One region of the Pseudomonas sp. S3_B11 genome, then DNA from elsewhere that is predicted to be linked to it. Evidence: riboswitches for the same ligand, from Rfam matches in the RefSeq annotation. Region 1 holds a riboswitch; the other holds the start of a gene.
What was found. A riboswitch is a leader RNA that binds a small molecule or an ion and turns the genes downstream of it on or off. The one in region 1 is predicted to bind cobalamin.
Positions count from the first base shown of each region.

Region 2: another riboswitch for cobalamin. It lies ahead of cobO (cob(I)yrinic acid a,c-diamide adenosyltransferase); the one in region 1 lies ahead of cobW (cobalamin biosynthesis protein CobW).

Region 1 is NZ_CP162749.1:3,585,380-3,591,518, forward strand. It holds gene cobN (cobaltochelatase subunit CobN) at 1-2,534, opposite strand, end outside; gene cobW (cobalamin biosynthesis protein CobW) at 2,538-3,602, opposite strand; cobalamin riboswitch at 3,701-3,914, opposite strand; cobalamin riboswitch at 4,128-4,350, shown strand; gene AB4O22_RS16135 (CbtB domain-containing protein) at 4,451-4,639, shown strand; gene AB4O22_RS16140 (CbtA family protein) at 4,651-5,346, shown strand; gene AB4O22_RS16145 (cobalamin biosynthesis protein) at 5,343-5,747, shown strand; gene cobM (precorrin-4 C(11)-methyltransferase) at 5,825-6,139, shown strand, end outside.
Region 2 is NZ_CP162749.1:809,992-816,130, forward strand. It holds gene AB4O22_RS03750 (PQQ-dependent sugar dehydrogenase) at 1-1,013, opposite strand, end outside; gene AB4O22_RS03755 (hypothetical protein) at 1,151-1,735, opposite strand; cobalamin riboswitch at 1,890-2,098, shown strand; gene cobO (cob(I)yrinic acid a,c-diamide adenosyltransferase) at 2,178-2,804, shown strand; gene AB4O22_RS03765 (cobyrinate a,c-diamide synthase) at 2,816-4,213, shown strand; gene bluB (5,6-dimethylbenzimidazole synthase) at 4,210-4,860, shown strand; gene cbiB (adenosylcobinamide-phosphate synthase CbiB) at 4,857-5,765, shown strand; gene cobD (threonine-phosphate decarboxylase CobD) at 5,758-6,139, shown strand, end outside.

The DNA.
Region 1 (6,139 bases):
CCGGCCGGCACGAAGCGCCCGTTCAAGGCATCGAGCAGGCCGCGCATTTCCGCCGGGCCGCAAGCGTCCAGGCGCGGGGCCACGACGGATCGCAGGTTTTCAATGATGCTGCCCGCCACCTCCCAACCCGGCGCGTCGAGTTGCTCCACCGCACCGTCCAGCGCCTGCTCGATCAACTGCACAGCGAACAGCTCCAGGCGCTCGCGGGTATCGCCGGTGGTGCGCCAGGGCTCGGCGCTGACCTGACGCAACGCCTCGGGACACTCGCCAGTCCAGGGCTCGGCCAAGGCACAATCCAGTGGATCGAAACCCAGCCCGAACGCCTTGGCCAGCGCCCGCAACAGGCTCGACTGCGCGCCTTTGCCGTCGCCCCGGGGAATGCGCAGCAACGCCAGCAAGGTGTCGATGCGCAGCCGTCCGCTGGGCGACTCACCAAAAATGTGCAAGCCATCGCGGATCTGCGACTCCTTCAAGTCGCACAGGTAAGTGTCCAGGCGTGGCAGCCAGATCGCCGCGTCGGTGTCGCTGTCGAGGGATGCGTCGAGTTGCAGTTCGCGGTCGATGTGGGTCTCGCGCACCAGATTGAGGATGTCCCGTTGCAGCTCCCGGGCACGGCGCGGATCGAGCAATTGCGCCTCGTAGTACTCGTCAGCCAGCAGCTCGAGGTTACGCAGTGGCCCATAGGTTTCGGCCCGGGTCAGCGGCGGCATCAAGTGGTCGATGATTACCGCCTGGGTACGACGCTTGGCCTGGGCGCCCTCACCCGGGTCGTTGACGATGAACGGATAGATATTCGGCAGCGGCCCCAGCAGCACGTCCGGCCAGCAGTTTTCCGACAGCCCGACGCCCTTGCCCGGCAGCCATTCGAGGTTGCCGTGCTTGCCGACGTGAATCACCCCGTGGACGCCGTAGGTGTGGCGCAACCAGAAATAAAACGCCAGGTAACCGTGGGGCGGTACCAGGTCCGGGTCATGGTACACCGCGCTCGGATCGACCTGATAACCCCGCGCCGGCTGGATACCGACGAAGGTCAGGCCCAGCCGAAGACCGGCGACCATCAGACGGCCGTCGCGGAACATCGGGTCCTGCTCGGGCGAGCCCCAGCGCGCCAGCACCGCTTGGCGATTGCCTTCGGGCAATGCGTCGAACAAGGCCTGGTACTCGGCGAGGGCCAGGCTCTGGTGACAGGGACGCAGGTCGAGGCTGTCCAGGTCATTACTGACCCCGCCGAGCAATTGCTGGATCAACGCGGTGCCGCTCGCCGGCAGTTCGGACGGCAACGGATAGCCCTCGGCCTGCAGGGCCCGCAGGATATTCAAGGCCGACGCCGGGGTGTCCAGGCCGACGCCATTGCCGATGCGACCGTCGCGGGTCGGGTAGTTGGCGAGGATCAGCGCCACACGCTTCTGGGCATTGGGCAAACGCGCCAGGGTGGTCCAGCGTCGGGCCAGTTCGGCGACAAAATCCATGCGCTCGGGCGCGGCCCGGTAGCAGACCACATCGCTCTGGCTGCGCTCGCTGCGCCAGGCCAGGTCCTTGAAACTGATGGGGCGGCTGATGATCCGTCCGTCCAGTTCCGGCAAGGCAATGTGCATCGCCAGGTCTCGCGGTCCCAAGCCCTGCTCGCTGGCCCGCCAGCCGGGTTCGTTGTCCTGGGCGCAGATCGCCTGGATCACCGGGATGTTGCGGCGAAACGGTCGCAAATGCGGAGCTTCGGGGCTGGATTGAGCGAAGCCGGTGGTGTTGAGGATCACCCCCGCCTGCACCTCGTCCAGCCAGTCCTCTACAAGTGCGAGGCAACCAGGCTCCTTGAGGCTTGCCACGGCAATCGGCAGCGGATTGAGCCCCGCCGCTTGCAGGCGCTGGCAGAACACGTCGATGAACGCGGTGTTCGCCGCTTGCAGGTGGGAGCGATAAAACAGCACCGCCGCCACCGGTTGCCCGGCGCTCCAGTCGGCTTGCCAGTCGTCGAGGTTGGCGCTGGTTTTCGCCGGGTGATAGATGGCCGTGCGTGGCAAGGCCTGCGGCTCGGCCCACGGATAATCGCGGCCGAACCATTGGCTGCCTAGGTTGTAAAACAGGTCGAGGGCATTGCCCAGCCCGCCCTGGCGCAAGAACTGCCAGAGCCGGTCGCGGTCCTCAACGGCCACGTTGCTCAGGTCACTGAGTTCCGGGTCTGGACGATCATCCCCCGGCACCAGGATCAGCTTCACCCCGCGCCCCGCCAGTTCCATCAGGCGCTCGATGCCGTAGCGCCAATAGCCGATGCCGCCATGCAGCGACAACAGGATGACCTTGGCGTGTTGCAGCACGTCTTCGACATACAGATCCACCGAGGCGTGGTTCTGCACCTGCATCGGGTTGGCGAGGCGAAACTGCGGGTAGTCACCCGGCAACTGCTTCGCCGCTTCGGCCAGCAGCGCCAGGCTGGAGTCGCCGCTGCACAGGATCACCAGTTCGGCGGGGGTTTGCCCCAGGTCGGCAATGTTGTCATCCGACACGAAACCGCCGGGCTGGGTCCTGAGCAGGTGCATGGCTTAGGCCCCGAGGGCGGCGCGCAACTGCGCTTCGAGCAGCGCGGCGTCAAGCGCCTGGCCGATCAGCACCAGGCGGGTGACCCGCGCTTCCTCAGCGCCCCACTGGCGGTCGAAATGCTTGTCGAAACGCGTCCCGACGCCCTGGATCAACAGGCGCATCGGCTTGTTCGGAATCGCCGCGAAACCCTTGACTCGCAATACTCCGTGCTGGACCACCAGTTGCGTCAGCGCGTCGAGCAACAGGCTTTCGTCAGCCTGGGGCAGTTCGATGGAAATGGAATCGAAGGCGTCATGATCGTGGTCATCATCGTCGCCATCGTGGTGATGGTCGTGATGGCTGTGGCGGCCGTCGATGTGTTCTTCGGAACCAGCGCCCAGGCCGATCAATACGTCCAGCGGCAGGCGACCGCTGCTGGCTTCGATGACCTTGACCGCCGGTGGCAGCTCTTCGGCGACTTCCAGGCGAACTTTGGCCAGGTCCTCAGGGCTGATCAGGTCAGCCTTGTTGAGGATCACCAGGTCGGCGCTCGCCAGTTGGTCGGCGAACAGTTCGTGCAGCGGCGATTCGTGGTCCAGGTTCGGGTCGAGTTTGCGCTGGGCATCGACCTGGTCGGGGAACGCGGCAAAGGTACCCGCGGCCACGGCCGGGCTGTCGACCACGGTGATTACCGCATCGACGGTGCAGGCGCTGCGGATTTCCGGCCATTGGAAGGCCTGGACCAGCGGCTTGGGCAGGGCCAGGCCGGAGGTTTCGATGAGGATGTGATCGAGGTCGCCACGCCGGGCCACCAGTTCGCGCATCACCGGGAAGAACTCTTCCTGCACCGTGCAGCACAGGCAGCCGTTGGCCAGTTCATAGACGCGGCCGTTGGCTTCTTCTTCGGTGCAACCGATGGAGCACTGCTTGAGGATTTCGCCGTCGATGCCCAGCTCGCCGAATTCGTTGACGATCACGGCGATGCGCCGGCCCTGGGCGTTGTCGAGCATGTGCCGCAGCAAGGTGGTTTTACCCGAGCCGAGGAAACCGGTGACGATGGTGACGGGGAGTTTGGCCAGTGTTTTCATCGGATGCCCTTTGGCAAGGTGGCGGGCAAACGGGACGACAACCGCTGGCACAGGCGTGCGCGGAAGATTTCGCCACCGGATCACCCCGCCCGGTTGTAGTGAGAATCTGTCTCGAGGCAGGTCTCCTGGCTGACGGCGGGCCAATCTTTCGACTGGCAATTGCTGCGCCTTCCCGTGCGCCCGTTTTAAAGGGCATGCACAGTGGCCTTGCAGAAACAGCACCGTTCACAGTTGCGGGGGCAGCCGCGGCTTGGACCGCGTTCCCTTCTTAGCTCCGGCATGTGCCGAAGAACCTCGAAGGCGCAAGGCTACGCAGGGTGTGGGGGCGGGTCAATCGCCAGAGTGTTCTGCGGTGTATGTCCGGGCCTCATCGCGAGCAGGCTCGCTCCCACAGTTGATCTTTGTTGAACATGAGTTTTGTGATCCGCGAGATTCATTGTGGGAGCGAGCTTGCTCGCGATGGGCGCAACTCGGTGCCAGCCTGAGAACCCACGCCAATTGACGCCCCGCCCCCGCCCATGCTCTCCTGTACGCCTAGTTACGGGTGCCCTTCACAGGGTGAAACGGGAAACCGGTGAATCGTGTGCTTTACTCCAAAGCCACGTCAGTCCGGTGCTGCCCCCGCAACGGTAAGCGAGCGAAGCGTCTGAACCACTGTGTCCCCGGACATGGGAAGGTGACGCTTGCAGGCCAGGCGCAAGCCCCGCCCCTCGCGAGCCCGGAGACCGGCCCTTGACTCATGCATCAACAAACCCGCGGTGGGCGGGCGCTGTTCGAACCTTGGCGGGCTTTCGCCCGGGGTTTCATCGCGCTCGAATGCCCACTGAACAAGAACAGAGGGAAGCGCCATGTCGACCATCAGCAGCACCGCCCGCACCGCCAGCAGCACCACCACCCTGAGCCAACGCCTGAGCGCCGCGATCCTTGCTTCCATCCTCGGCGCGGGGCTGGTCTATTTCGCCGGTTTCTCCCACATCGAAGCGGTGCACAACGCTGCTCACGATACCCGTCACAGCGCCGCATTCCCGTGCCATTGAGAACTGACGACATGATCAAGCGTATCGCGCAGACCGCTGGTTTCAGCGGCTTGCTGGCCGCCTTGCTGCTGACCCTGCTGCAAAGTTTCTGGGTATCGCCGCTGATTCTCCAGGCGGAAACCTTCGAGAAGGCCCCGGCGACCGAGGTCCATGAACACGCCGACGGGGCGGCTCATACCCATGATGCCGAGGCCTGGGAGCCGGAAGACGGCTGGCAGCGCGTGCTGTCCACCACGGGCGGCAACCTGGTGGTCGCCGTGGGGTTTGCCCTGATGCTGGCGGGCCTGTACACCTTGCGCGCACCGACTCGCACGTCCCAGGGCCTGCTCTGGGGCCTGGCCGGTTATGCCACTTTCGTCTTGGCGCCGACGCTTGGCCTGCCCCCGGAATTGCCTGGCACCGCAGCGGCCGACCTGGCCCAACGACAGATGTGGTGGATCGGCACCGCGGCGTCCACGGCGGTGGGCATTGCCTTGATCGCCTTCGGCCAGCATTGGCTGCTCAAGGTGCTGGGCGTGGCAACATTGCTGGTGCCCCACGTCATCGGCGCGCCGCAGCCCGAAGTCCACTCGATGCTGGCGCCCGAAGCGCTGGAGAGCCAGTTCAAGATTGCCTCGCAGTTGACCAACGTCGCGTTCTGGCTGGCGCTGGGCCTGATCAGCGCCTGGCTGTTTCGCCGTGACGGCCAAGCCCACCACGACGCATGAGCGCCGAGCCGATCCTGGTGATCGGCCTGGGCTGCCAGCGTGGTTGCCCGGCCAGCACGCTGCGGGCCCTGCTCGACCAGACGCTGCTGGCCCACGGCATCGAACTTCATCGGGTACGGGCCCTGGCCAGTATCGACCTCAAGCGTGACGAGCCCGGGCTGCTGGAGCTGGCCGGGCAACTGGCGCTGCCGCTGACCTGCTTCAGTGTCGAACAGTTGGCCAGCTACGAGCAGCGGCTCAGTCACCGTTCCGAGATCGCCTTCGAGCGAACCGGTTGCTACGGCATCGCCGAAAGCGCCGCCCTCGCCTTGGCCGACCAGTTGGGCAGATCGCCCGCGACGCTACTGATTACTCGCCAAAAAGGCCCCAAGAGCACGTTGGCATTGGCGGTCGTGGCGTAAATCCCGATAATCGGCGCCCAGGATCATGAGCGATCTTCATCTGGGCAACGCTCACCCACCTTCCACAGGAGCCGGTCATGACCGTTTACTTCATCGGCGCCGGCCCCGGCGACCCGGACCTCATCACGGTCAAAGGCCAGCGACTGATCCGCCAGTGCGCGGTGATCATCTACGCCGGCTCGCTGGTGCCAACCGCCGTCCTTGAAGGCCATTGTGCCGAACAGGTGATCAACAGCGCCGAGCTGCATCTGGAACAGATCATCGAATTGATCAAGAGCACCCATCTCAAGGGCCAGGACGTGGCCCGGGTGCATTCCGGCGACCCGAGCCTGTACGGCGCCATCGGCGAGCAGATTCGTTGCCTGCGGGAATTGGCCATCCCTTTCGAAATC
Region 2 (6,139 bases), 2.8 Mb from region 1:
GTGTGAGGGCCGACGGCGTAGTCCGGGGCGATGGCCTTGGCCACCAGGGCCGGGTTCTGTGGTTCGACCCGGACATCGACATTCTGCCCATAGTAGCTGTAGGGCCAGCCATAGAAGGCCCCGTCCTTGACCGACGTGATGTAGTCCGGCACCAGGTCGCTGCCGATCTCATCCCGCTCGTTCACCGCTGTCCAGAGCGCGCCGCTGCGGGGTTCCCAGGCCAGGCCGTTAGGGTTGCGCAAGCCCGAGGCGAAGATACGGTGATTTCCGCTGGCACGGTCCACTTCCCAGATGGCGGCGCGACCTTCTTCGGCCTCCATGCCGTTTTCCGCGACGTTACTGTTCGAGCCGGTGGTGACATACAACTTGCTGCCGTCACGGCTGGCAATCACGTTCTTGGTCCAGTGATGGTTGAGTGTCCCCCCGGGCAGATCGACGACCTTGGTCGGCTGCGCCTTGATTTGCGTGTCACCGTCCTTGTAGGGGAAACGGATCAATTGGTCGGTATCGGCCACGTAGAGGTCATTGCCGACCAGGGTCATGCCGAACGGTGAGTTGAGGTTTTCCAGGAGCACCGTGCGGGTTTCGGCAATGCCGTCGTGATTGGCGTCACGCAACAGGGTGATGCGATTGGGGCTGGGCACGCCGGCGCCGGCGCGGCCCATGACTTTTTTCATCACCCAACCCCGGATGCCCTTGGCGTCGTCCGGCTTGGGTGGGGCGTTGGTTTCGGCCACCAGCACATCACCATTGGGCAGCACATAGAGCCAGCGCGGATGGTCCAGTCCTTCAGCGAATGCACCCACTTGCAGGCCCTGGGCCGGGGTCGGCTTGGCGCCTTGCGGCCAGCCGACGGCTTCGGCGATGTTGACGGTGGGCATCAGGGTCTTGTTTGGTTCGGGCAGTTTCGGCGCTGGGCCGGTGCCGTCGGACACTTGCAAGGTGGACGACTCGCCACAAGCGACAAGTCCGGCGGCAAGGATGACGATCAGGAGGTGGGGTGGCTTGAGCATGCTGGCTTCCCTATGAATGCATGTAGTTATTCATAGAGGAGCGTAGACGCGTGATGGTTCAACGGCGGGTGGGCCCCGTCAGCCAGGCAAGCAAGCTCCCTTTGGGAGCTTGCTTGCCCAGTTCCTTGTTGAATGAGTCAGCCGTGGGCCTGTTTGAATAGCACCGCAATGCCAGGATGGTAATGACCGGCTTCATTGCGCAACTTGCGGTAGGCGTAAGGAAAGTACCAGGCCGCGGCGCAGGTGTTTTCCTTCTGCAGGTCATCGATCATGTCCTGCAATTCTTCGGGCGTGGCGCTTTGCTGGGCTTTTTGCGGCGAGACGAACAGGCAGCCCAGCTTCAGGTCGCTGGCATAGCTGATGCGCTTGGCATCGCTGGTGGCTTCCAGTAGCGGCTGGGTCAGGTTCAGGTTGTTGACCTTGGGCCAGCGCTGGGTGGCCTGGATGAAGGCGCGCTCCTCGGTGCTGGCGATGAAGAGGTCGGCGCTGACGTTGCGTTCGCCTTCTTCATTCTGCTTGCGGGTCGGGGCGTTCTGCAGCGTGACCATCTCAGCCATCCAGGCTGCGGCCGACAGCAAGCCGAGGTTGGCTTTTTCATCGAACCAGTAGGGCGTGTCGTTATCGCCACGCACCGCGTTGTAGCGGTCGATACAGTCAAACCAACGTTCCAGCACTGGACGCAGAAACTCCAGTTTTGGATTGCTGATGATCATCCCTTGCATGCTTTTGCCCTCTTGTTCTTGTGATATCGGGTCGTAATGTCGCTTTGATATCACTTGCCGCAGAATCCCACAAGATTGGCGTCATTTTATTGATCGGCGCCAATGATCGTCCCGACAGGCGGCTTTAATTGACGCTCCACCCCCAACCCTCTAACCTTCGCCGCTTGTTTCAGGTGCTCTGTGGCTGCGGTCGACAGAGTGAAACAGGGAAGCCGGTGAGTGCATACGAACCCGGCGCTGCCCCCGCAACGGTAAATGAGTCAACGCTGTGCTCAAGCCACTGTGTCGCAGACATGGGAAGGCGCACAGACCGGCACCACGCCGCTCATGAGCCCGGAGACCGGCCTGATTCATCCAACGGCATCACGGTGGGCGATGCCAGGCTTGTTGCCGTCTTTTTTTGTGCCCGCCCGCCGTTATCCAATCCCAACGGAGGCTTCCCATGACCGACTCCCTCTTCACCGACACGTCTGATCGCAACGAACGCCACCTGGCGCGCATGCTGCGCAAGAAAGCCGTGATCGACGAGCGCATCGCCAACTCGCCGAATGAATGCGGCCTGTTGCTGGTGCTGACGGGCAACGGCAAGGGCAAGAGCAGCTCGGCGTTCGGCATGCTTGCGCGGTCCATGGGCCACGGCATGCAATGCGGCGTGGTGCAGTTCATCAAGGGGCGCAACAGCACTGGTGAAGAACTGTTCTTCCGCCGCTTCCCGGAGCAGGTGCGCTTTCATGTCATGGGCGAGGGGTTTACCTGGGAAACCCAGGATCGCCAGCGCGACATCGCCGCCGCCGAAGCCGCCTGGGCCGTATCGCGCCAGTTGCTCAGCGATCCGTCCATTGGCCTGGTGGTGCTTGACGAGTTGAACATTGCCCTCAAGCACGGCTACCTCGACCTCGATCAGGTGCTGAGCGATCTGCAGGCCCGCCCACCGATGCAGCACGTGGTGGTGACCGGTCGCGGCGCCAAGCCCGAGATGATCGAGCTGGCCGACACCGTGACTGAAATGGGCATGATCAAGCACGCGTTCCAGGCGGGTATCAAGGCGCAGAAAGGCGTCGAACTGTGAGCGATCCCGCCATGACCAGCCGCCACTGTCCGGCGGTGCTGATCGCAGCGCCGGCCTCGGGCCAGGGCAAGACCACCGTCACCGCGGCGCTGGCCCGGTTGCATCGCAACCAGGGACGCAAGGTGCGCGTATTCAAATGTGGCCCGGACTTCCTCGACCCGATGATCCTGGAGCGGGCCAGTGGCGCGCCGGTCTATCAATTGGACATGTGGATGGTCGGCGAGCAGGAAAGTCGCCGACTGTTGTGGGAAGCCTCTGCCGAAGCGGACCTGATCCTGATCGAAGGGGTGATGGGGCTGTTCGACGGCACCCCGTCGAGCGCCGATCTGGCGCGGCATTTTGGCGTGCCGGTGCTGGCGGTGATCGACGGCACGGCCATGGCCCAGACTTTCGGCGCCCTGGCCCTGGGCCTGGCGCGTTATCAACCCGACCTGCCGTTCGCCGGGGTCTTGGCCAACCGGGTCGGCACCTTGCGCCACGCGCAGTTGCTTGAAGGCAGCCTGACCGAAGGCTTGCGCTGGTACGGCGCGCTGTCCCGGGAAACCGGCATCGAATTACCCAGTCGTCACCTCGGTTTGGTCCAGGCCAGCGAGTTGAACGACTTGGACGTGCGCCTCGACGCGGCCGCCGAGGCCCTGGCCGGCAGTTGTGAAGTGGCGCTGCCGCCAGCGGTGGAGTTCGCCGCGCCCGAGGTGATTGCCGTTGAGCCGTGGCTCGCTGGGGTATGCATCGCCGTGGCCCGTGACGAAGCGTTTGCCTTCACCTATGGCGCCAGCCTTGATCTGCTGCGGGCCATGGGCGCGCAGTTGAGCTTCTTTTCGCCGATTCATGACAGCGAACTGCCCGAGGCGGACAGCCTTTATCTGCCTGGCGGTTATCCGGAACTGCACCATGTTGCGCTTGCCGGGAACGCGCCGATGCTCGCGGCGATCCGTGCCCATCACGCAGCCGATAAACCGTTGCTCGCCGAATGCGGCGGCATGTTGTATCTGCTGGATTCATTGACCGATGTCGAAGGCGTGCGCACCGAACTGCTGGGTTTGCTGGCGGGTGATGCGCAGATGCAAAAACGCCTGGCGGCCCTGGCGTTGCAATCGGTGGACTTGCCGGAAGGCACCTTGCGTGGGCATACCTATCATCATTCGCTGACCAGCACCGAACTTGAACCGATTGCCCGTGGCCATAGCCCCAACGGCGGGCGCGGGGCGGAAGCGGTGTTCCGGCAGGGGCGCATGACGGCTTCCTATGTGCATTTTTATTTTCCGTCCAATCCCAAGGCGATTGCTGCGTTGTTTGCGCCGGATCCTGAGACCGCTATCGCGAGCAAGCTCGCTCCCACAGGGGACCCAGTGATCTCAAGTGCAACGCTAGCCAATGTGGGAGCGAGCTTGCTCGCGAAGAGGCCATGACAGACACCGCTTTCTCCCAGGCCGAACGCGACGCCATCTACCGCGCTATCGCCGAGCGCCGCGACATGCGCCATTTCAGCGGCGGGACGGTTGAGCCGGCCTTGCTGCGCCGTCTACTGGAAGCCGCACACCAGGCCCCCAGCGTCGGGCTGATGCAACCGTGGCGATTCATCCGCATCAGCGACCGCGCCTTGCGTGGGCAGATCCGCGAACTGGTGGAGCAGGAACGCATTCGCACCGCCGAGGCCCTGGGTGAGCGCAGCGATGAATTCATGACGCTCAAGGTCGAAGGTATCGACGGCTGTGCCGAAGTGCTGGTGGCGGCGTTGATGGAAGATCGTGAGCGGCACATCTTCGGTCGTCGGACCTTGCCGGAAATGGACCTGGCCTCGCTGTCCTGCGCGATCCAGAACCTGTGGCTGGCTTCCCGCGCAGAAGGGCTGGGGATGGGCTGGGTGTCGCTATTCGAGCCTCAGGCCCTGGCCGACCTGCTGGGCCTGCCCGCCGGGGCCAAGCCGCTGGCGATCCTCTGCCTGGGCCCGGTCGAGGGTTTTTATCCGGCGCCGATGCTCGCCCTGGAAGGTTGGGCGCAACCGCGCCCGCTCAATGAACTGCTATATGAAAACCATTGGGGAGTGAGCCCATGAGTGTGGCGTTGCTCAGTGCCGCCGCTGTGGCGCTGGATGCGCTGCTGGGCGAGCCCCGGCGCTGGCATCCGCTGGTGGCATTCGGTGGCTTTGCCAATCGCATCGAACAACGTTTCAATTCCGGCGGACGCGGTTGGCGCAGCCATGGGGTGACGGCGTGGATCATCGCCGTGGTGCCGTTGACCTTGCTCGCCACGGCCCTGTCCTGGGCGCCGATGGTCGGCTGGCTGGTGGAGATCCTCGCCTTGTACTGTGCCCTCGGCCTGCGCAGCCTCGGTGAACATGTCGAGCCGGTGGCGCGGGCCTTGCGCAGCGGCGACCTGGAGGAGGCGCGCAAGCGTGTCGGCTACCTGGTCAGCCGCGAAACGGCGGAACTGGATGAAGCCGCCGTGGCCCGCGCCGCCACCGAATCGGTGCTGGAAAATGGCAGCGATGCGGTGTTCGCCGCGTTGTTCTGGTTCGCCGTGGCCGGTGCGCCCGGGGTGGTGTTGTACCGCCTGAGCAATACCCTCGACGCTATGTGGGGCTATCGCAACGAACGCTTCGAGCGCTTCGGCTGGGCGGCGGCAAAAATCGATGATGGGCTCAACTACATTCCGGCGCGCCTGGTGGCATTGACCTACGCGCTGCTCGGTAAAACCCGCCTGGCGCTCAAGTGCTGGCGCACCCAGGGTCCGACCTGGGACAGTCCCAACGCCGGACCAGTGATGGCCGCCGGTGCCGGAGCGTTGGGTGTCGAGCTGGGCGGGGCGGCGGTTTATCACGGCGAACTGCACCAGCGTCCAGCGCTGGGCGAAGGCGTGCCGGCGAGTGCCGACGCCATTGATCGCGGCTGGCAATTGGTCCAGCGCGGCGTATGGTTATGGCTGCTGATTCTCTGCCTGGGAGCTGAGTTTTATGCTTGAGCACGGTGGCCGTTTGCGCAACGCAATCCGGCAATACGGCATTGCCGAGGCTGATTGGCTCGACTTGTCCAGCGGCCTCGCGCCTTGGCCGTTCGACGTCCCGGCGATTCCCCTGCGCGCCTGGGCGCGCCTGCCGGAAACCGATGACGGCTTGGAGCAGGCGGCCTGCGATTATTACGGCGCGCTGAATGTGCTGCCAGTGGCCGGTTCGCAGATGGCCATCCAGCTGTTGCCGCGCCTGCGCCGGGCCGGCAAGGTCGGTGTCTTGTCGCCCTGTTACGCCGAGCACGCCGAAGCCTGGCGCCGCAGCGGCTACATCGTGCGCGAAGTGCTGGAGTCGGAGGTGGATTTCTTTCTCGACAGCCTCGACGTGC